4 regions of the Pseudomonas sp. HC1(2025) genome follow, and region 3 is predicted to be linked to each of the others. Evidence: predicted binding sites of a transcription regulator. Region 3 holds the regulator's gene; each other region holds the start of a gene.

Region 1 (4,811 bases), 810 kb from region 3:
TTGGATGAAGTGCGCGAGCCCTTGGCCGATGCGCCACCACTGGAGGCGCTCGTAGGATTCTTGAGCGACTGCCTGCCCAGCACCGCCGATGCAGGCTGGGCGCTCTGGCTGGACGCCTGGGACGAGGCCATGCATGACGCGCAAATGGCCCAGGCTTACCTGGTGATCAATGCCCAATGGCAAGGCATGCTTGCCGAGGTGATCGAGCGGGGTGTCGCTGCCGGGGTCTTTCGCTGCAAGTCGCCCCAACGCGCTGCACGGCAGCTCTTCGCCCTGGCGATGGGCTACGCCGATGACCTGATGCTCAAGCCTTCCGCCGAGTCGGCAGAAGCGGTACTGGGTGAGGTGCTGGAAGTGGCGAGGCTGCTGCTGGATTTTTCCTGAACGCTGCTAGCCAACTGATGCCGGCCGGTACTGCAATGCCTCCGCCAAGTGATGGCGAGCGATGCCTTCCACTTGCTCAAGGTCTGCCAGGGTACGCGCGACCTTGAGCAGTCGGTGGGCTGCGCGCAGCGATAACGTCAGCCGCTCGCAAGCGCTCTCCAGCCAGCTTTCATCGGCGTTTACCAGTGCGCAGTGCTCGCGTAATCCCGCCAGGTCGAGGAAGGCATTCGCGCAACCCTGGCGCCCTTGCTGGCGCTCCCGGGCCTCGGCCACTTGGGCGGATGCCTTCGCCGTGTCATCACCGACCTTTTGGGAGGGGTTCAGCACGGTGGTTTCACGTGCCACGGTCAGGTGCAAATCAATCCGGTCCAGCAACGGCCCGGAGAGTTTGTTGCGGTAGCGCTGGATCTGCTCCGGCGTACACCGGCAACGTCCACTGGGCTCACCCATGTAACCGCAAGGGCAGGGGTTCATCGCCGCCACCAGTTGAAAGCGTGCCGGGAAGCTGACGCGGTCGCGTGCCCGGGAAATCACGATATGTCCCGATTCCAGCGGTTCGCGCAGCACCTCCAGCACCTTGCGATCAAATTCCGGCAGCTCATCGAGAAACAACACCCCGTGATGGGCCAGGGTGATTTCCCCAGGCTGCGGTTTCGAGCCGCCGCCCACCAGCGCCGGCCCGGACGCGGAATGGTGCGGCTGGCGAAAGGGCCGATGAGGCCAGTGGCTCAACGGCGCCAGGCTGACCACTGATTGGATCGCCGCCACTTCCAGCGCCTCCTGTTCGCTCAAGGGCGGTAGCAGGCCGGGCAGGCGGCTGGCAAGCAAGGTCTTGCCGGTGCCGGGTGGCCCGCTGAACAGCAAGTTGTGGGCACCCGCTGCCGCAATCAGCAGTGCGCGCTTGGCGGCCAGTTGGCCCTGCACCTCGCTCAGGTCCGGGTAAGGTTTGTTCAGGTACAGCAATCCGTCGGACGTGTAAGGCTCGATCGGCACCAGCCCATTCAGGTGCGCCACCACTTGCAGCAGATGATCCACCGCAATCACCTTCAACCCCGAGGCCAGGCATGCCTCCTCGGCATTGGCCCTGGGCACGATCACGCTGCGCCCGGCCTTGCGTGCGGCCAATGCGGCTGGCAACACACCTTTGACGGCACGCACTTCGCCAGACAGGGCCAGTTCGCCGAGGCACTCCACGCCATCCAACGCCTGTGCCGGCACCTGTACGCTGGCCGCGAGAATCCCCAGGGCAATCGCCAGATCAAAACGCCCGCCGTCCTTGGGCAGGTCGGCGGGCGCCAGGTTAAGGGTGATGCGGCGCGCGGGGTATTGCAGCGCACTGTTGAGAATGGCGCTGCGCACGCGGTCTTTGCTTTCCTTGACCGCAGTCTCCGGCAAGCCCACCAGGGTCAGGGACGGCAAGCCATTGGCCATATGCACTTCGACCGTGACGGCGGGGGCTTCGACGCCGATCTGGGCGCGGCTGTGGACGATGGCGAGGGACATGTTCGTTCCTTGAAGGGAGGGCCGCTTTGCGGTTTTTCAAGGGTAGACGAGAGAGGGGGAGGCGCCTTGCGCAGGTTTTACTGAACGTATCCGGGCGTTGAAATTGCAGGAGCCGGCTTGGTGTGTCAGGTAGACAGCCATCGCCGGCAAGCCGGCTCCTACAGGGGGCAGGGTGGTTATTCCTGGGGTGGATTCAACCGTGCTTCCAACTCTGCCACCTTCGCCTCCAGGCTCTCCAGGCGTGCTCGGGTGCGGGCCAGGACTACCATCTGGCTGTCGAATTCTTCCCGGCTGACCAGGTCCAGTTTGCTGAACCCGCTTTGCAGCAGTGCCTTGAACTGGCTTTCGATTTCATTGCGAGGCAGCGGGGTCTCGCCGCTGAACAGGCGAGAGGCGTGGCCGCTCAGGGCGTCGAGGAGGTCTTTGGGCGCGAGCATGGGAAACATTCCGGAAAACAGTTGGCCGGCAGTGTATCACGCAGCGCCTATAGTCTTTTCCCAGTGCTCTGCGCACGCTTTTCGCGCATTGGCCCGAATGCGGATGCACTGTTTTTGTGCGTATGTGGGCTGCTACACCGGCCCACTGCTCGGTGTGAGCGGGCAACGGATTGATTTCAGTGATTTTTACGGAGCTGGCAAGGTTTCTGCTTAGACGATCATGACCCATGCACTGATGCAGTCGCTGTGACGAATGCAGTGCGCTGACGGACCAGGGTACATGTTTCGTCACCAACGGTTAGCTGGCGTCGACAAGGCAATTGCCGAGGCGACGATGCGTTACAAAGCCAGGCACTGCGCTTAGACTTGAGACGGGTTTGTTTTCCTGGGGCAAGTCCACCAATTCGGGAGAGAGTTTTCATGAAGCTAGTCACTGCCATCATCAAGCCGTTCAAGTTGGACGATGTACGCGAGTCACTGTCCGAGATCGGCGTGCAGGGCATTACCGTCACTGAGGTCAAAGGCTTCGGTCGGCAGAAGGGTCATACCGAGCTGTATCGCGGCGCGGAATACGTAGTCGATTTCCTGCCGAAGGTGAAGATTGATGTCGCCATTGACGACAAGGATCTTGATCGGGTTATCGAGGCGATAACCAAGGCGGCCAACACCGGCAAGATCGGCGACGGCAAGATCTTCGTGGTCAATCTGGAACAGGCTATTCGCATCCGTACCGGCGAAACCGATACCGACGCAATCTAAGCCGCCAAACCCCAACGCCCCAGGAGAAAACAATATGACTCTGCGTAAATTCGCAGGGCTAGGAGCCCTGTTGTCCATCGTAATGCCCAGCCTGGCCATGGCGGCAGACGAAGTGGCGGCTCCAGTCCTCAATTCCGGCGACACTGCCTGGATGCTGACAGCCACCGCACTGGTGCTGTTCATGACCATCCCTGGCCTGGCGCTGTTCTACGGCGGCATGGTCCGCTCCAAAAACATTCTTTCTGTGATGATGCAGTGCTTCGCCATTACCGGTCTGATCAGCATCCTGTGGGTCGTCTACGGCTACAGCATTGCGTTCGACACCACCGGCATGGAGCAGGGCGTCGTCAACTTCAACTCGTTCTTCGGCGGCATGGGCAAGGCGTTCCTGGCGGGTGTCACACCGTCCAGCATCACTGGGCCTGCAGCGCTGTTCCCGGAAGCGGTGTTCATCACCTTCCAGATGACCTTCGCGATCATCACCCCGGCGCTGATCGTCGGTGCGTTTGCCGAGCGTATGAAGTTTTCCGCCATGCTGCTGTTCATGGCCATCTGGTTCACCCTGGTCTATGCGCCGATCGCGCACATGGTCTGGAGCGGCAACGGCGGCCTGATGTGGGACTGGGGCGTGCTGGACTTCGCTGGCGGCACCGTGGTGCACATCAACGCCGGTGTGGCTGGCCTGGTGGCGTGCATCGTGCTCGGCAAGCGTAAAGGCTACCCGACTACGCCGATGGCCCCGCATAACCTGGGCTACACCCTGATCGGCGCGGCGATGCTGTGGATCGGTTGGTTCGGCTTCAACGCCGGCTCTGCTGCTGCGGCCAACGGCACGGCGGGCATGGCGATGCTGGTGACCCAGATCGCTACCGCGGCTGCGGCGCTGGGCTGGATGTTCGCCGAGTGGATCACCCACGGCAAACCAAGCGCCCTGGGCATCGCTTCGGGTGTGGTTGCCGGCCTGGTGGCCGTCACCCCGGCCGCTGGTACCGTAGGCCCAATGGGCGCCCTGGTGATCGGCCTGGCGTCTGGCGTGATCTGCTTCTTCTGCGCCACCAGCCTCAAGCGCAAGCTGGGCTACGATGACTCCCTGGATGCCTTCGGCGTGCACGGTGTTGGCGGGATTGTCGGGGCGATCCTCACCGGTGTATTCGCGGCGCCGATCCTGGGTGGCTTCGGCACGGTGACCGATATTGCCGCACAGGTCTGGATCCAGGCCAAGGGCGTAGGCTTTACCGTGATCTACACCGGTGTCGTGACCTTTGTGATTCTCAAGGTGCTGGACTTGACCATCGGCCTGCGTGTGACCGAAGAGGAAGAGGCCGTTGGCCTGGACCTGGCGGAACACAACGAACGTGGCTACAACTTGTAAGAACCTATGAAAAAAACATGCCCGGCTTGCCGGGCATTTTTTTGTCTGGTATTTGCCTGTGGTGAAAGCGTGTGAGAATTTTTGTGTCGAGTTTGTGATCGGATCCACACGGTACTTTTCAGTGTGCGAATGTCTTACAGGCATGTAGGCGTATTCGGCACTTTGTTTTTTCCCAGAGCGCGCTAGAATGCGCGCCGATGGGCGCAGAACTGTATACATCGGCAGACCCTGATTACCCTGCGGGCCAAGCCCCGGGTCATTTCAAGGGCAGCCTTTCGGCTCGCCAACTGAGTTTGCCGGTCACGGCCGGCCATTTGGCAATGGGCACATGGCAAGGCGTTTATCTGGGCGAGCAG
Region 2 (4,811 bases), 570 kb from region 3:
CCGCCAGAAAGATTGAGCAGCATTTCGCCGCCAGTCTGGCTCAAGGTCACGCTGGTGACCGTGGCCGGCAGCGAGGTTTTCAGGGCAACCGAATCACCAGCGTCATTCTTGGTGCTGGCCGCGAAGGTGTAGGTGCCGGAATCCAACTGCTCGCCCGCCTCGTTCTTGCCGTCCCAGATAAAGTCCGACTTGCCGGCGCTCTGGGCGCCCAGATCGATGGTCTTGACCAGCTTGCCGTCCTTGTCGGTGACCTTGACGGTGACGTTGCCCACCGACGAACCCACGGCGACCGAGCCGGTGAAGCTCTTGCTGGTGTCGACCATGGCCTTGTTGGTTTCGATAATCACCGAACGCCCGACCAGCGACGAGGCTTGCAGTGCCTGCGACGACTTGTAGTTGCCGGTGATGGTGTTCACCGAGTCGTTCAGGGTGTTGATGCCTTCCAGGCTGCTGAACTGCGCCAGTTGCGCGACGAACGCGCCGTTGTCCTGGGGCGACAGCGGGTTCTGGTTCTTGAGCTGGGTAACCAGCAGTTGCAGAAACGCATCCTTGCCCAGGGACTGGTTGCCCGAGGCCGCCTTGGCCGTGTCGGCCAGGTTGCCCTGGCTGGACTTGGCATCCTTGACCTTGGAGTCGAACAGACTCTGGATCGTCGACTGATTCGACACATCGTTAGTGACAGACATGCTTTAGCGCCCCTTATCACTGACCGAGGGTCAGGACCTTCTGCATCATGGCTTTGGCGGTGTTCATCATTTCCGCGTTGGTCTGGAACGAGCGACTGGCGGAAATCATGTCAGCCATTTCCTCGACCACGTTGACGTTGGGGTAGTACACGTAGCCCTTTTCGTTCGCGGCAGGATGATTGGGCTCGTAGCGCGCTTCGAGGTTGCTCTGGTCTTCGACCACCCCCAGCACCTGGACGCCCTGGCCGGCAGCATCCTGGCTCTGGAACAACGAATCGCTGCCGCCGTTCTGACCGGCCTGAAACATGGTGGCGAACACCGGGTGCCGGGCGCGGTAGGTCTGGTCGATGCTCGACGACACTGTCTCGGCGTTGGCAATGTTACTGGCGACCGTGTTCAGACGCGTGGTCTGGGCGCTCATGCCACTACCGGCAATATTGAAAACACTGGATAGAGACATGGCTTACTCTCCGCGCAGGGCTGACATCAGCCCTTTGAATTTGCTGTTGAGCAGGGTGAAGCTGGCCTGGAAGTTCACCGAGTTCTCGGCGTAGTTCGATTGCTCCAGCTGCGCATCGACGGTGTTCTGGTCGATCGACGGCTGCATCGGCGTGCGATACATCAGCGACTCATCGCCACTGCTCAGGCCCTGGGCTTCGATATGACGGTTATTGGTCATGTTCAAGGCGAAGGAGCCGTTCTTGGTCTTGTCGCTCTGTGCGGCGAGCACGGCGGCAAAGTCCAGGTCCCGAGCCTTGTAGTTCGGGGTATCGGCGTTGGCGATGTTGTTAGCCAGGACTTCGGCACGCTGGGCGCGGAAGCCCAGGGCTTGTTCGTGGATACCGAGCGCTTTATCGAAGCTGATGCTCATGGCGGAAACCTTTAGGGGCTGACCTGCTTTTCGTAACAGGGTTATAGCAAGCCCCATGCCAGGTTTATCAACCCCAATAAATCAAGGGGTTAGGCAGGCATTGCCGGCGGCAATGGCGCAAAAGCGGCAACGCTTTTCCGCGAAACGTCAGGAAAGCGGCAATGGGCATTGCCGTTTAAAGAAAGCGGCAGGAGCCGGATTGCCGGTTCCTGCGGAGGTGGCCTGGAGGAGTGCCATCAAGTCAGAACCAATACGTTCTCTTTCCATTCGTGCCCCCTGCCATCGGAAATCTTGCCCGCTGTGGCTCGCTGTCCCACTTTGCCCCAGCGCTCCTCCATTCCCCCAATTACCGCCATCGAGTGCGCGGTACCGGCACCGCCCACATCCTTGTCTATCGTACCCACCATGCCACTTTGCAAGTCGCGCAAAGTCCCCTGCCTGACATGATCCTTCAGGCCCAACCGGACAAACACATCCTTGGTGTACTCACCGTTTTTAAGAGAGTCCAAGGCCTTGGCATAGCTGTGCCCTGATCCTTCGTGGTTTTCGTTCTGCGCCCGCTTGGCACTGACGGCGTATATAAAGCTGGCGTCCTTGATCATCGCGGGATCACTTCCTTTGAGCCCGGCGTGCTGGGTGGCCTGTTGCAGTTCCTGCCGGGTCAAATCCACGGTTTTCCCATCCCGCATGGTGACATGGTAGCCATTGGCGGTTTTCTTCACGTCCTTGAAGATATCGGTCGGTTTCTGGCCAAAACGCTGCATTGAGGCCTTGATGGCTGAAATAGTGGCGCAGTTGCCGTTTTCACTCTGGAAAAAACCGCCAAAAATATCCGCGGTTTTTCTCCCCGGCGTCGCGCTATTGGAAGGAAAAAAATTGTTGTGAGCCAGGGCAGAATTACCGCCGGATGGATAAGCGCCATAATTGAAAGGCTGGCTCGAAGCCCTGGGATTACCCGAGACAAAATTCATACCCGGCGGCCTGGGGCCATGGGCGCCAAATACAGGCCTTGAACCTGCCTGCCCTCTTCCCGCCAAGGGGTCATCGATACGCCGCTGTTCAACTGAAGAATCGAATGCAAACCGTGCGCCTTGCGGACCGTACCCTGATGAAACGTTTCCCATACACCCTCCTTCTGGTGAGCGCGACGAAGAGTCAATCCCACCGTCGCAAACACGACTTTTCGTATTGGGCGGGCTGAATTTGCCCACCCAATGCTGGGTGGTGAGGAAGGAAACATCAGTTCCAGCAGGGCACGCCCCAGGATCGCCGGACAAAAAAAAGGAGCCCCTGGGGGCTCCCTTTTGCGTCGGCTCGGCTCAAGCCATCACTTGGCCTGGTAGATAATGCCTGGGCTGCACTGCACCATCTGGTAATGATCCGGCAAACCGTTCAGCGCCTCGGACGCGCCGAGGAACAAATAGCCGCCACGCTTGAGCGTACCGTGGATGCGCAGCAGGATGTCCTTCTTCACTTCAGCCGAGAAGTAGATCAAGACGTTGCGGCAAAACACGATGTCGAACTTGCCAAGGCTGGCGTAGCTGTCCAGCAGGTTGAACGAGCGGAACTCCACCCGGCTCTTGATCGGCGCCTTGACCGCCCAGCGCCCGGCGCCCTTGGGGTCGAAGTAACGCTGCAGGCGCTCCGGGGACAGGCCGCGGCCCAGGGCCAGGCTGTCATATTCGCCGGTCTTGCAGTTGGTCAGCATGGTGCCGGACAGGTCAGTGGCAACAATTTGCACCCCGGCCTTCAACTGGCCCATGTTGGTCCGTTCGAACTCATCGATGGACATCGACAGCGAATAGGGTTCCTGCCCAGACGAACACGCCGCCGACCAGATGCGCAAGCGCTGGCCAGGGCTAGCCTTGATGGCCTCGGGCAATACCTTGTTCTTGAGCACCTCGAAGGGGTAGGTGTCACGAAACCACAGGGTTTCGTTGGTAGTCATGGCATCGACCACCATCTCCTTGAGCCCGCTGCGCGGTTGGCCCTGGATGCGCTGTACCAACTCGCCCAGGGACTTGATGCCCTGCTGCTCCATCAATTTGTTGAGACGGCTTGATACCAGGTATTGCTTGTTTTCACCGAGCAATATGCCACAGGCTTTTTCCAGGAAGACCCGGAACTGTTCGAAATCCAAATTACCCGTAGACAATGAAACCGCCTCTTAACTCGTGTGACCGCCAGGGAGAAAGCCCCTAGCCGTGATCTGCAGATTTGATCCGTTCAACGACCCGGGATGCCAGGTCATCAGGACGGAATTTGGCCAGGAAGTCATCGGCACCGACCTTCTTGACCATTGCCTGGTTGAATACACCGGACAATGAAGTATGCAGGATGATATGCAATTTTTGCATGCGTGGGTCGTTGCGTATCTCGGCCGTGAGGGTGTAGCCGTCCATTTCCGGCATCTCGATGTCGGAAATCATCATCAGGAATTCTTCTTCCGGCTTCTTGCCTTCATCCACCAGCTTGCGCAGGTAGTCCAGCGCCTGGCGGCCGTCATTGAGCGCCACCACTTCGACACCGACGGTCTGCAGGCACCGGGACACCTGCTTGCGCGCCACCGACGAGTCATCCACCGTCAACACCCGCAGGGACACGGCCTTCTGCTGGGTCTGCTCATCCACCACACCCACCGAAATATGCTCCGACGTCGGCGCCACTTCCGCGAGGATCTTCTCCACGTCGATGATTTCCACCAACTGGTTATCGACCCGCGTCACTGCCGTGAGGTAGTGGTCGCGCCCGGTGCCCTTGGGTGGTGGATGGATCTCTTCCCAGTTCATGTTGACGATACGTTCCACCGAGCGCACCAGGAAACCCTGGGTCTTGGTGTTGTACTCGGTGATGATCACAAACGGGTTCTCGCGATCCTGCAAACCGGCAGAACCGGTGGCCATCGCCAGGTCAAGAATCGGAATCGTCGAGCCACGGATGTTGGCCACGCCACACACCACCGGGTTGGACTTGGGCATTATGGTGAGCTTGGGGCATTGCAGCACCTCCCGCACCTTGAAGACGTTGATGCCATATAGCTGCTTGCCATCGAGTCGAAACAGCAACAACTCCAGGCGATTCTGCCCTACCAGCTGTGTGCGCTGGTTCACTGAATCCATTACACCCGCCATGCCCAGACTCCTACGCTACAAAACTTACGGGTACGACGCGCCCCCAACACGAAACGGCACGCGCTTTGCTTTTTATTGGCCATGGACATCAAAACGACAGTTTCCCGACGCCTTCGCTCGCCA
Region 3 (4,811 bases):
ATGATCAAACGCATGATTACTGCCCGCTTTGCTCATCTAGGACAACCTGATACAGCGCTTCATTGGTGCTGGCGCTACGCAGTTTCTTACGTACTTCTTCACGGTCGAGCATGCTGGCGATCTGCCGGAGCAGCTCCAGGTGTGCATCGGTGGCCGCTTCCGGGACCAGAAGGACGAACAGCAGGTCAACCGGAGCGCCATCGATGGCGTCGAAATCAATGGGGGCGTCCAGGTGCAGCAGGGCGCTTACCGGTGTTTCACAGCCTTTGAGGCGGCAATGAGGAATAGCGATGCCGTTGCCAAAACCGGTCGAGCCAAGTTTTTCACGGGCGATCAGGGCCTCATACACGTCTTGCATCACCAGTTCAGGCACTTCGCGGCTGATCAGGTTGGCAATCTGTTCGAGGGCTTTCTTTTTACTGCCGCCCGGCGCGTTCACGAGGGAACGGCCGGGGGTCAGGATGGTTTCAAGTCGAATCATGGGTGGGGAGTGTTAGCGGCCTGTGCCTTGAAGAAGGCTCTGCTGCTTTTCCTTATGCTTTTTGATTTGGCGATCCAGCTTGTCGGTCAGGTCGTCAATGGCGGCATACATGTCTGAATGCTCTGCATTGGCGACTACTTCCCCGCCGGGTATACGCAAGGTGGCTTCGATTTTCTGCTTCAGCTTTTCGACAGACATGATGACTTGCACATTGGTGATCTTGTCGAAATGCCCCTCAATTCGTTTGAGTTTTTCGCTGATGTAGGCGCGCAGCGGTTCGGTCACTTCCAGTTGGTGTCCACTGATGTTGACTTGCATACAGCTTCTCCTTCGTTGCCAGTGCATAAAGCGGCGGGTAGGGATACCCGCCACTGGAACGCTGTGGCCTGCCCGTCACATCAACCGCTTACGCTCGCTGGAAGGCGCGATCCCAAGGGACTCGCGGTACTTGGCGACGGTTCGACGGGCGACCTGAATGCCTTGTGCTTCCAGTAAACCAGCGATCTTGCTGTCACTCAACGGCTTTTTCTGATTTTCCGCCGCAACCAGTTTTTTGATGATCGCGCGGATCGCCGTGGACGAGCATTCGCCGCCCTCGGAGGTGCTGACGTGGCTGGAGAAAAAGTATTTCAGCTCATATATACCCCGTGGGGTATGCATGAATTTCTGCGTAGTGACCCGGGAAATAGTCGATTCATGCATGCCGACAGCCTCGGCAATGTCATGCAGTACCAGCGGCTTCATCGCTTCGTCGCCGTACTCCAGGAAGCCGCGCTGATGCTCGACGATCTGGGTGGCCACTTTCATCAAGGTCTCGTTGCGGCTTTGCAGGCTCTTGATGAACCAGCGTGCTTCCTGCAACTGGTTGCGCATGAACGTGTTGTCGGCACTGGTATCGGCCCGGCGCACGAAGCCTGCGTACTGCGGGTTGACCCGCAGGCGTGGCACCGATTCCTGGTTCAGTTCCACCAGCCAGCGCTCGTTGTCCTTGCGCACAATTACGTCAGGTACGACATATTCGGCTTCGCTGGACTCGATCTGCGAGCCTGGGCGCGGGTTGAGGCTCTGTACCAGTTCGATGATCTGGCGCAGGTCATCTTCCTTGAGCTTCATCCGGCGCATCAGCTGGCTGTAGTCGCGGCTGCCCAACAGGTCGATGTAATCGGTGACCAGGCGTTGGGCCTCGGTCAGCCACGGTGTCTTGGCGGGCAGTTGGCGCAATTGCAGCAACAGGCACTCGCTGAGGTTGCGCGCGCCAATGCCGGCAGGCTCGAACTGCTGGATGCGGTGCAGGACCGCTTCGATTTCGTCCAGCTCGATATCCAGCTCCGGGTCGAAGGCCTCGAGGATTTCTTCAAGGGTTTCGTCCAGGTAGCCCTGATTGTTGATGCAGTCGATCAGGGTCACGGCGATCAGGCGATCGGTGTCGGACATCGGGGCAAGGTTCAGTTGCCACAGCAAGTGGCTCTGCAGGCTTTCGCCGACGGAGGTGCGGGTGGTGAAGTCCCACTCGTCATCATCGTTGCTGGGCAGGCTGCTGGCGCTGGTCTGGTAGACATCTTCCCAGGCCGTATCCACCGGCAGTTCATTGGGGATGCGTTCGTTCCATTCGCCTTCTTCCAGGTTATCCACCGTGGGTGCGGTTTCCTGGTAGGACGGTTCCTGGACGTCAGTGTTGGGTTTTTGCTCTATGTTGTCGGCCAGCGGGTCGGCATTATCGAAGTCGTCGCCTTCTTCCTGGCGTTCGAGCATCGGGTTGGACTCCAGGGCCTCCTGGATTTCCTGTTGCAGGTCCAGGGTCGACAATTGGAGCAGGCGGATGGCCTGTTGCAGCTGCGGTGTCATCGTCAGCTGCTGGCCCATTCTCAGGACTAGCGATGGTTTCATGGCAGGGGCTTAACACCTTATTCGCCGGCGCAATGCGCCATCCACGACAGGGCGCGTGAGCGCCAAACATAAGCAAATTATATGCCTGATATCGGGGGCTTTGCCTAGAGCGCGGTAACAATAAAAATAATGAGGTTTTTATTGACTCCCGCGCCTGATGGCGAATGTCCTGACACCCCAGCGCTTACAGGCGGAACTCGTGCCCCAGGTACACTTCCTTGACCAGTTCGTTGGCCAGGATGGTGGCGGAGTCGCCTTCGGCAATCAGTTGGCCGTCGTTGACGATGTAGGCGGTTTCGCAGATATCCAGGGTCTCACGCACGTTGTGGTCGGTGATCAGTACGCCGATCCCCTTGGCCTTGAGGTGATGGATGATCTGCTTGATGTCGCCTACCGAAATCGGGTCGACACCGGCGAAGGGTTCATCCAGCAGGATGAACTTCGGTGCAGTGGCCAGGGCGCGGGCGATTTCCACGCGACGGCGCTCGCCGCCGGACAGGCTCATGCCGAGGTTGTCGCGAATGTGGTTGATGTGGAACTCCTGGAGCAGGCTTTCCAGCTCCTGGCGGCGTCCGTCGCGATCCAGTTCCTTGCGGGTTTCAAGGATCGCCATGATGTTGTCGGACACCGACAGTTTGCGGAAGATCGACGCCTCCTGGGGGAGATAGCCGATCCCGGCCCGTGCACGACCGTGCATGGGCTGGTGGCTGACGTCCAGGTCGTCGATCAATACGCGACCCTGGTCCGCCTGGACCAGGCCGACAATCATGTAGAAGCAGGTGGTCTTGCCGGCACCGTTGGGGCCAAGCAGGCCGACGATCTGGCCGCTGTCGATCGACAGGCTGACGTCGCGCACGACCTGACGGCTTTTATAGGCCTTGGCCAGATGCTGGGCTTTCAGGGTTGCCATTACTGGGCCTTCTTCTTCGGCTGGATAACCATGTCGATGCGCGGACGTGGCGCAGTGACCTTGGTGCCATTGGCGCGGCCGGCAGTGGCTACCTGCTTGACGGTGTCGTAGACGATTTTCTCGCCTTCGGTCGAGTTGCCGTCACTGCTGATCACTTTGGCGCGGTCGGTCAGTACGATGCGATTCTGCGGGGCATGGTACTGGATGGTCACGCCGTAGCCCTTGATCGGAGCTGGGTCGGTCGCCGCCTGTTGCTGCTCGAAATAGGCCAGGTTGCCCACCGAGGTCACGACGTCGATGTCGCCAGCCGGGGTGCGGGTCAGGGTCACGGTATTGCCGGTAATCTTCATCGAGCCTTGAGTGATGATTACGTCGCCCTTGTAGGTCGCGATACCTTGTTTGTCATCCAACTGCGCATCGTCAGCCTGAATGTGGATCGGTTGCTGGCTATCGTTCGGCAGAGCCCAGGCGCTCACGCTTCCCAGTGCTGCGCCCAGACCGAGCAAAATAGGGAGGGTTTTAACGAGCCTCATACTGTCCTCTTACGTTCGATAGCAGGTGTATCCTGCTTTCTTTCAAATACGCTTTCATTCCCTTGCCAGTCGATACACCGCCAGCGCCGTCGATTCTAACGTCTTGCTCGGTCTGCGCATATTGCTTCTGTGGGAATACGGTCATGCGACTGCTGGTAATAATGGTGTCGCGGTTCTGGGCGTCAGTGCGGGCAACACGCACCGAGTCGATCAGCTCCACTTCGGTACCGTCCGGGTTGACCTCGCCACGCTTACTGGTGACGTGCCACGGAAATTCGGTGCCGCGATACAGGTTCAGGTCCGGATTGGTCAGCAGTGTGACCTCCGAAGCCTTCAGGTGTTCGACCTTGTCCGACGTCATTTCGTACTGCACCTTGCCGTCTGGCAGGAACTGCACGCTGTAGGCGTTGGTGGCGTAATAGTCGATGGCGCCCTGGTCGACCTGCGCGACAGGCTGGTCGAGGAAGCGCTCCGGACTGATATTCCAGTAGCCCACCGCGAGGAACAGCGCGGCGATGGCTCCGAATATCAGGAAGTTGCGAATCTTTTTGCTCAGCATAGAAGGCTCTATAGGTAGGCGGCGTGGGCCGCTTCAAGGCTGCCCTGGGCGCGCAGGATCAAATCGCAGAACTCGCGCGCGGCACCTTCGCCGCCACGGGCCTGGGTAATGCCGTGGGCGTGTTCGCGAACAAATGACGCGGCATTGGCCACCGCCATGCCCAGGCCGACGCGGCGAATCACCGGCAAGTCAGGTAAGTCGTCACCCAGATAGGCGACCTGCTCATAGCTTAGGTTGAGTTTCCCAAGAAGCTCATCCAGGACCACCAGTTTATCCTCGCGGCCCTGATACAGGTAAGGAATCCCCAGGTTTTGTGCGCGGCGTTCCACGACCGGGGTCTTGCGACCACTGATAATCGCGGTTTGCACGCCAGAGGCCATCAGCATCTTGATGCCCTGGCCGTCCAGCGTGTTGAACGTCTTGAATTCACTGCCGTCTTCG
Region 4 (4,811 bases), 2.7 Mb from region 3:
GGGCTCAGGCCGTATTGGTCGTTGAAGTAGCCGGGCAGGGCGCTGGCCAGGCCGATGAAACCACCGAAGGTCACGCTGTAGAAGAACATGAACCACCAACTGTCGCGGTCGCCCAGGGCCTTGAAATAGTCGGCCATGGATTTGGCTTTGGGTCGCTCAGGCGCATTGCGTGCCAGCCAGGCGAACACGATCAAAGTCAGGATCAGCGGGATCAGGGCAAAGCCGAACACGTTGCTCCAGCCAAATGCGGCGGCGATCAGCGGTGCCAGTAGCGCGGCGAACACCGTGCCGGAGTTGCCGGCCCCGGCGATGCCCATGGCCTTGCCCTGGTGTTCGGCGGGGTACCACTGGGAGGCCAGCGGCAGGGCGACGGCAAACGAGGCCCCGGCCATGCCGAGGAACAGCCCTAGCAGCAACGCCTGTTCATAACTGTGGATCCCCAGTTTCCAGGCACAGAACAGCGCCACAATCACGATCACCTGGCCGATCAGGCCGGCAGTCTTGGGCGACAGCTTGTCCGCGAGCATGCCCATCAAGAAGCGCAGGATCGCCCCTGCCAGGATCGGCGTGGCGACCATCAGCCCGCGTTGCTGGGTGGTCAGTTGCAGGTCGGCGGCGATCTGCACCGCCAGCGGGCCCAATAGGTACCAGACCATGAAACTCAGGTCGAAATACAGGAACGCGGCAAACAAGGTCGGGGTGTGCCCGGATTTCCAGAAGCTTGATTTCATCACGCACCTCAGATTGGGGATCTTGTAGAAGGCCTGGTGATGGAACGGCCAGCGAAGGCCGCCCCATCCAAACGAAAAAACGCCGCCACCGGGTTCGCCTGGGCAAACCGGATGTGCGACGTCTTTGTCGTGGAGGGGCAACCGCCGTTGGCTACCTGTGGTGTTTAGTTAGCAAGTCTTGCGCCAACCGTGACATTGCCCTCGCGGGCAGGCCCGTTCCCACCTTGGGCGATTGCGGTTGTGTGGCTCAGCCTAGCAATTCACTCATGGCAATAATCTGCTCCGCCACCTGGATCAACTTCTGCTGGCGGCTCATGGCCTGGCGGCGCATCAGGGTGTAGGCCTGTTCCTCATTGCAGTCCTTCATTTTCATCAGCAAGCCCTTGGCCAGCTCGATGCGCTTGCGTTCCGCCAGTTGCTGGTCGCGGGCCAGTAGTTGTGCGCGCAAGGCCTGGTCGCTCTCGAAGCGCGCCATGGCGACATCAAGGATCGGTTGCAGGCGCTGGGCCTGGATGCCTTCGACGATGTAGGCGCTGACCCCGGACTTGATCGCCTGGCGCATTACCCCGGGATCATGTTCGTCGGTAAACATCACGATGGGCCGCGGCTGGTCGCGGCTGACCAGCACCACTTGCTCCATCACATCGCGCCCGGGTGATTCGGTATCGATCAGAATCACGTCCGGGCGCACCGTTTCGACGCGCGCCGGCAGGTCGATGGTCAGGCCGGACTCGTCGATTACCTCAAAACCGGCCTCGGTCAGCGCGCTCTTGAGGCGCCCGACTTTGCGTGGGGTGTCATTGATCAGCAGGATTCGCAACATGGGTGGCCTCCGGTCAGCGCAATGCCTGGCGGACGACATCGTCGGCCAGGGCATGCAGGCGGAAACTGCGGGCATAACCGGCCGGGTCCGAGCCGTCCCAGACCTTGCCGTCGATCAATTGGCTGCTGCGCATCTGCGTGTCCATGGCCGCCACGCCCACGGCGCTTGCGGCCTGGCGATAGAGATCCAGTTGTTGCACCTGGCGGGCCACGGCGAGGTAATCGGGGTCTTCCCGCAAAAGGCCCCAGCGGCGGAACTGGGTCATGAACCACATGCCATCGGACAGGTACGGCAGGTTGACCTCGCCCTCGCCATGGAAGCGCAGCGCGTGCGCGTCCTGCCAGTGGTTGCCCAGGCCGTCGGCATAGGCGCCCAGCAGCCGTGGCTCGATGCAGTCGAGCGGGGCGTCCAGGTATTCCCGGGCGCTCAGCAGTTGCGCGGTGGAACGTCGGTTTTCGATGCTGTCGTCGATAAAGCGGCTGGCTTCCAGGACCGCCATCACCAGCACCCGGGCGGTGTTGGGGTACTGCTCGACAAACGCCTGGGTGCAGCCCAGGACTTTCTCCGGGTGGTCCGGCCAGATCGCCTGGCTGGTGGCGAGGGTAAAACCCTGGTGCTGTTGCGCCGCGCTGGCGCACCAGGGTTCGCCGACACACAGGCCGTCGATCCGCCCGGCTTGCAGGTGCGCGACCATCTGCGGCGGCGGCACTACCACACTGTCCACATCCCGCAATGGATGAATGCCCTGGCTAGCCAGCCAGTAATACAACCACATGGCGTGGGTGCCGGTAGGAAACGTCTGGGCGAAGGTCAGTTTTGTCCGGCTTTGGTGCACCTTGCGCGCCAGTGCCTCAGGACTGGTCACGCCCTGTTGTTGCAGGCCCTGGGACAGGTTGATGCCCTGGCCATTCTGGTTCAGGCCCATCAGCACCGCCATGTCGGTCGGCGCAACGCCGCCGATGCCCAGATGCACCGCATAGATCAGGCCGTACAGGCTGTGGGCGGCGTCGAGTTCGCCGCTGACCAGCTTGTCCCGCAGGCCGGCCCAGGATGACTGGCGCTTGAGGTTTAGCGTCAGGCCGTAGGGCTGGGCAAACCCCTGGGTCGCCGCGACCACCAGCGAGGCACAATCGCTCAAGGCCATGAAGCCCAGGTCGAGGCTGCTCTTTTCCGGGGCATCGCTGCCGTTGACCCAGGCCAGAGGGTTGTTGGCCTGGCTGTTGCCGAGCTGATCACTCATTTAAACCTACCTTCTGTATGAAAAAAGGCGTCGTCATGCCAGGCGGCATGCAAGCCGCGGCAGGTAACGACGCCTTTGTCTGTGAGCCCGTTCCGGCGTTGGCGCGGGCTGCGCTGGGTAGGGCAAAGCAAGGCACATGCCACGGCGCCCGGGCGAGTGGTGGTTGATCAGGTTTTCATCAAGATTGCACCCGGGTGGGCTTTCACTATGGCGCTCTTTCACGCAACACCGTCCAGGAAACCCGGCGTGCTCCTTGATCGATCTACTGCAACGACCTGTCGTGGCTTTTTACAGCGCTGGCTGCTGGGCGGTCTGTTGATGCTCAATGCCTTGCCGGCCATGGGCGAGTCCTATCTGATGTGGGACGAAAGCCTACAAGGCTTCTTCAGACGGCTTGCGGTGCCCCTGGGCCAGCCCATCGTGGTCAGCAAACTGGCGGCGGGCAAGCGCATTACCGGGCATTTTGATTTTGCCCATGCACAAGCGGTCCTGGAGAGCGTGGCGTTACAGCACGATCTGATCTGGTACAGCGACGGCCAGGTGCTGCATCTCTACGACGCCAGCGAGGCCAAGAGTTCCGGGGTGACCCTGCGCTACATGACCGTCGACCGATTGCGCCAGGTCATGCGCCGCGCGGGGCTCGAAGAGGCGCGTTACCCCCTGCGCAAGGCCGGCGCCCGATTGTTTTATGTGTCGGGGCCCGCCAACTACGTCGACCACGTCCTGCGCCTGGCCCAGTTGATGGATCGCCCGCGCCCGGCGCGACGCGAGGCCCCGCCTGAAGTGGGCGTAGTCCAGGTGCAGAATGCCGACGTCTCGGACCGTCGGTATGACATGGGCTCGCAGACCATCACCGTGCCGGGTGTCGCCACGCTGCTCGAGAAACAGCTCGCCACGCTGGGGCGCAAGGCCGGCACCGGCGCGGTGGTAATCGCCTACCCAGAGACCAACAGCCTGCTGGTCAAAGGCAGTGAGCAGCAGTTGAGGCTGATCAAAAAACTGGTGGCTGAGCTGGACACACCCGCGCATTCCGTCACTTCGACGCCCTTGAGTGCCGAGCAATACGAGCGTGTGCGGCGTGCATTTGCGCGGATCGCCGAGCCGTAGCGGGGTTTGTACAGACTTCGAAAGTTCCTACGCAACACTCCCGGAAAACTTCGAAGCAGCGGGCTTTTTCCTAACGTGAAACTGGCTGCGGGTTTCTATAGTCGCCCTATCTCCCAGACGGTGCGCTATGGAAAATCAGGGCGCCGTGAATGTCCGCAGACAGGTACAGAGGTTTGAATGGTTGTTGCAGTTGAGGGCTTGATGGCGGCGTCCCTCGCCTTTGGTCATTGGAGGTTGCAGGCGGATGGCAGGTTGACCACTGAAGGTCGCGACATTCAGCTACCACCCAAGGAATGTCACGTGTTGCGCCTGTTGCTGGCCACGCCCGGCGTGCTGGTCAGCAAGGACCACCTGCTGGAGCAGGTCTGGCCCCATACCGATATCGCCGAAGAGTCCCTGACCCGGTGCATCTACGCGCTGCGCAAGCAGTTGGAGGGCGACCGGGCGCTGATCGCGACCGTGTATGGCCGTGGTTATCGCTTCAATGGCCGGGTGCGGGTGATCGAGCCACCTGGCCCGGCGCAGGCGGCGGGCAAAGCGCCAGGTGCGTGCCCTGCCTGTGGATGGTATGGCGAGCGGGCATGAAACGCGCCTGCCGGCTGGGACTGTTGTTGCTTTGCCTGGGCGGGGCAGGCGAAGCCCGGGCGTACTGCTGGGCCGAGGCCGCTCGTCAATACGATATCGAGCCGGAACTGTTGCAGGCGATTGCCGCTGTGGAGTCCGGCTACCGTGCCGAGGCCATGAACTACAGCAATAACAACGGCACCTATGATATTGGCCTGATGCAAATCAACAGCATCCATCTGCCTCGCCTGCTCAAGCAGGGCATTACCGAGCAGCGCCTGTTGGATGAGCCCTGTCTGTCGGTCGAGGTGGGGGCCTCGATCCTGGCCGGCTTCATCAAGCAGTT

The links. The regulator sigma-54, encoded in region 3, starts transcription at its own class of promoters, with help from an activator protein. The targets are predictions, from matches to a motif close to ANTGGCATNNANNTTGCTNT.
Region 1: glnK (P-II family nitrogen regulator) is a predicted target of sigma-54. The motif match lies at 2,518-2,537, and genes of this name have one in related genera.
Region 2: flgB (flagellar basal body rod protein FlgB) is a predicted target of sigma-54. The motif match lies at 1,601-1,620, and genes of this name have one in related genera.
Region 4: ACSSVH_RS07465 (CmpA/NrtA family ABC transporter substrate-binding protein) is a predicted target of sigma-54. The motif match lies at 2,919-2,938, and genes of this name have one in related genera.

What each region holds. Positions count from the first base shown of each region.
Region 1 is NZ_CP196017.1:5,657,081-5,661,891, reverse strand. Features, by position in the region: gene ACSSVH_RS25580 (TetR/AcrR family transcriptional regulator) at 1-384, shown strand, start outside; gene ACSSVH_RS25575 (YifB family Mg chelatase-like AAA ATPase) at 391-1,887, opposite strand; gene ACSSVH_RS25570 (accessory factor UbiK family protein) at 2,064-2,324, opposite strand; gene glnK (P-II family nitrogen regulator) at 2,745-3,083, shown strand; gene ACSSVH_RS25560 (ammonium transporter) at 3,118-4,455, shown strand; partial or broken gene ACSSVH_RS25555 (YjbQ family protein) at 4,647-4,811, shown strand, end outside.
Region 2 is NZ_CP196017.1:4,281,072-4,285,882, forward strand. Features, by position in the region: gene flgD (flagellar hook assembly protein FlgD) at 1-686, opposite strand, end outside; gene flgC (flagellar basal body rod protein FlgC) at 703-1,146, opposite strand; gene flgB (flagellar basal body rod protein FlgB) at 1,150-1,557, opposite strand; gene ACSSVH_RS19030 (hypothetical protein) at 1,794-2,681, opposite strand; gene cheR (protein-glutamate O-methyltransferase CheR) at 2,885-3,712, opposite strand; gene ACSSVH_RS19040 (chemotaxis protein CheV) at 3,756-4,688, opposite strand; gene flgA (flagellar basal body P-ring formation chaperone FlgA) at 4,770-4,811, shown strand, end outside.
Region 3 is NZ_CP196017.1:4,847,501-4,852,311, reverse strand. Features, by position in the region: gene rapZ (RNase adapter RapZ) at 1-14, opposite strand, end outside; gene ptsN (PTS IIA-like nitrogen regulatory protein PtsN) at 17-481, opposite strand; gene hpf (ribosome hibernation-promoting factor, HPF/YfiA family) at 494-799, opposite strand; gene ACSSVH_RS21690 (RNA polymerase factor sigma-54) at 875-2,368, opposite strand; gene lptB (LPS export ABC transporter ATP-binding protein) at 2,553-3,278, opposite strand; gene lptA (lipopolysaccharide transport periplasmic protein LptA) at 3,278-3,811, opposite strand; gene lptC (LPS export ABC transporter periplasmic protein LptC) at 3,798-4,370, opposite strand; gene ACSSVH_RS21670 (KdsC family phosphatase) at 4,379-4,811, opposite strand, start outside.
Region 4 is NZ_CP196017.1:1,682,840-1,687,650, forward strand. Features, by position in the region: gene ACSSVH_RS07455 (nitrate/nitrite transporter) at 1-731, opposite strand, end outside; gene ACSSVH_RS07460 (ANTAR domain-containing response regulator) at 979-1,554, opposite strand; gene ACSSVH_RS07465 (CmpA/NrtA family ABC transporter substrate-binding protein) at 1,568-2,794, opposite strand; gene ACSSVH_RS07470 (secretin N-terminal domain-containing protein) at 3,041-3,901, shown strand; gene ACSSVH_RS07475 (winged helix-turn-helix domain-containing protein) at 4,103-4,486, shown strand; gene ACSSVH_RS07480 (transglycosylase SLT domain-containing protein) at 4,483-4,811, shown strand, end outside.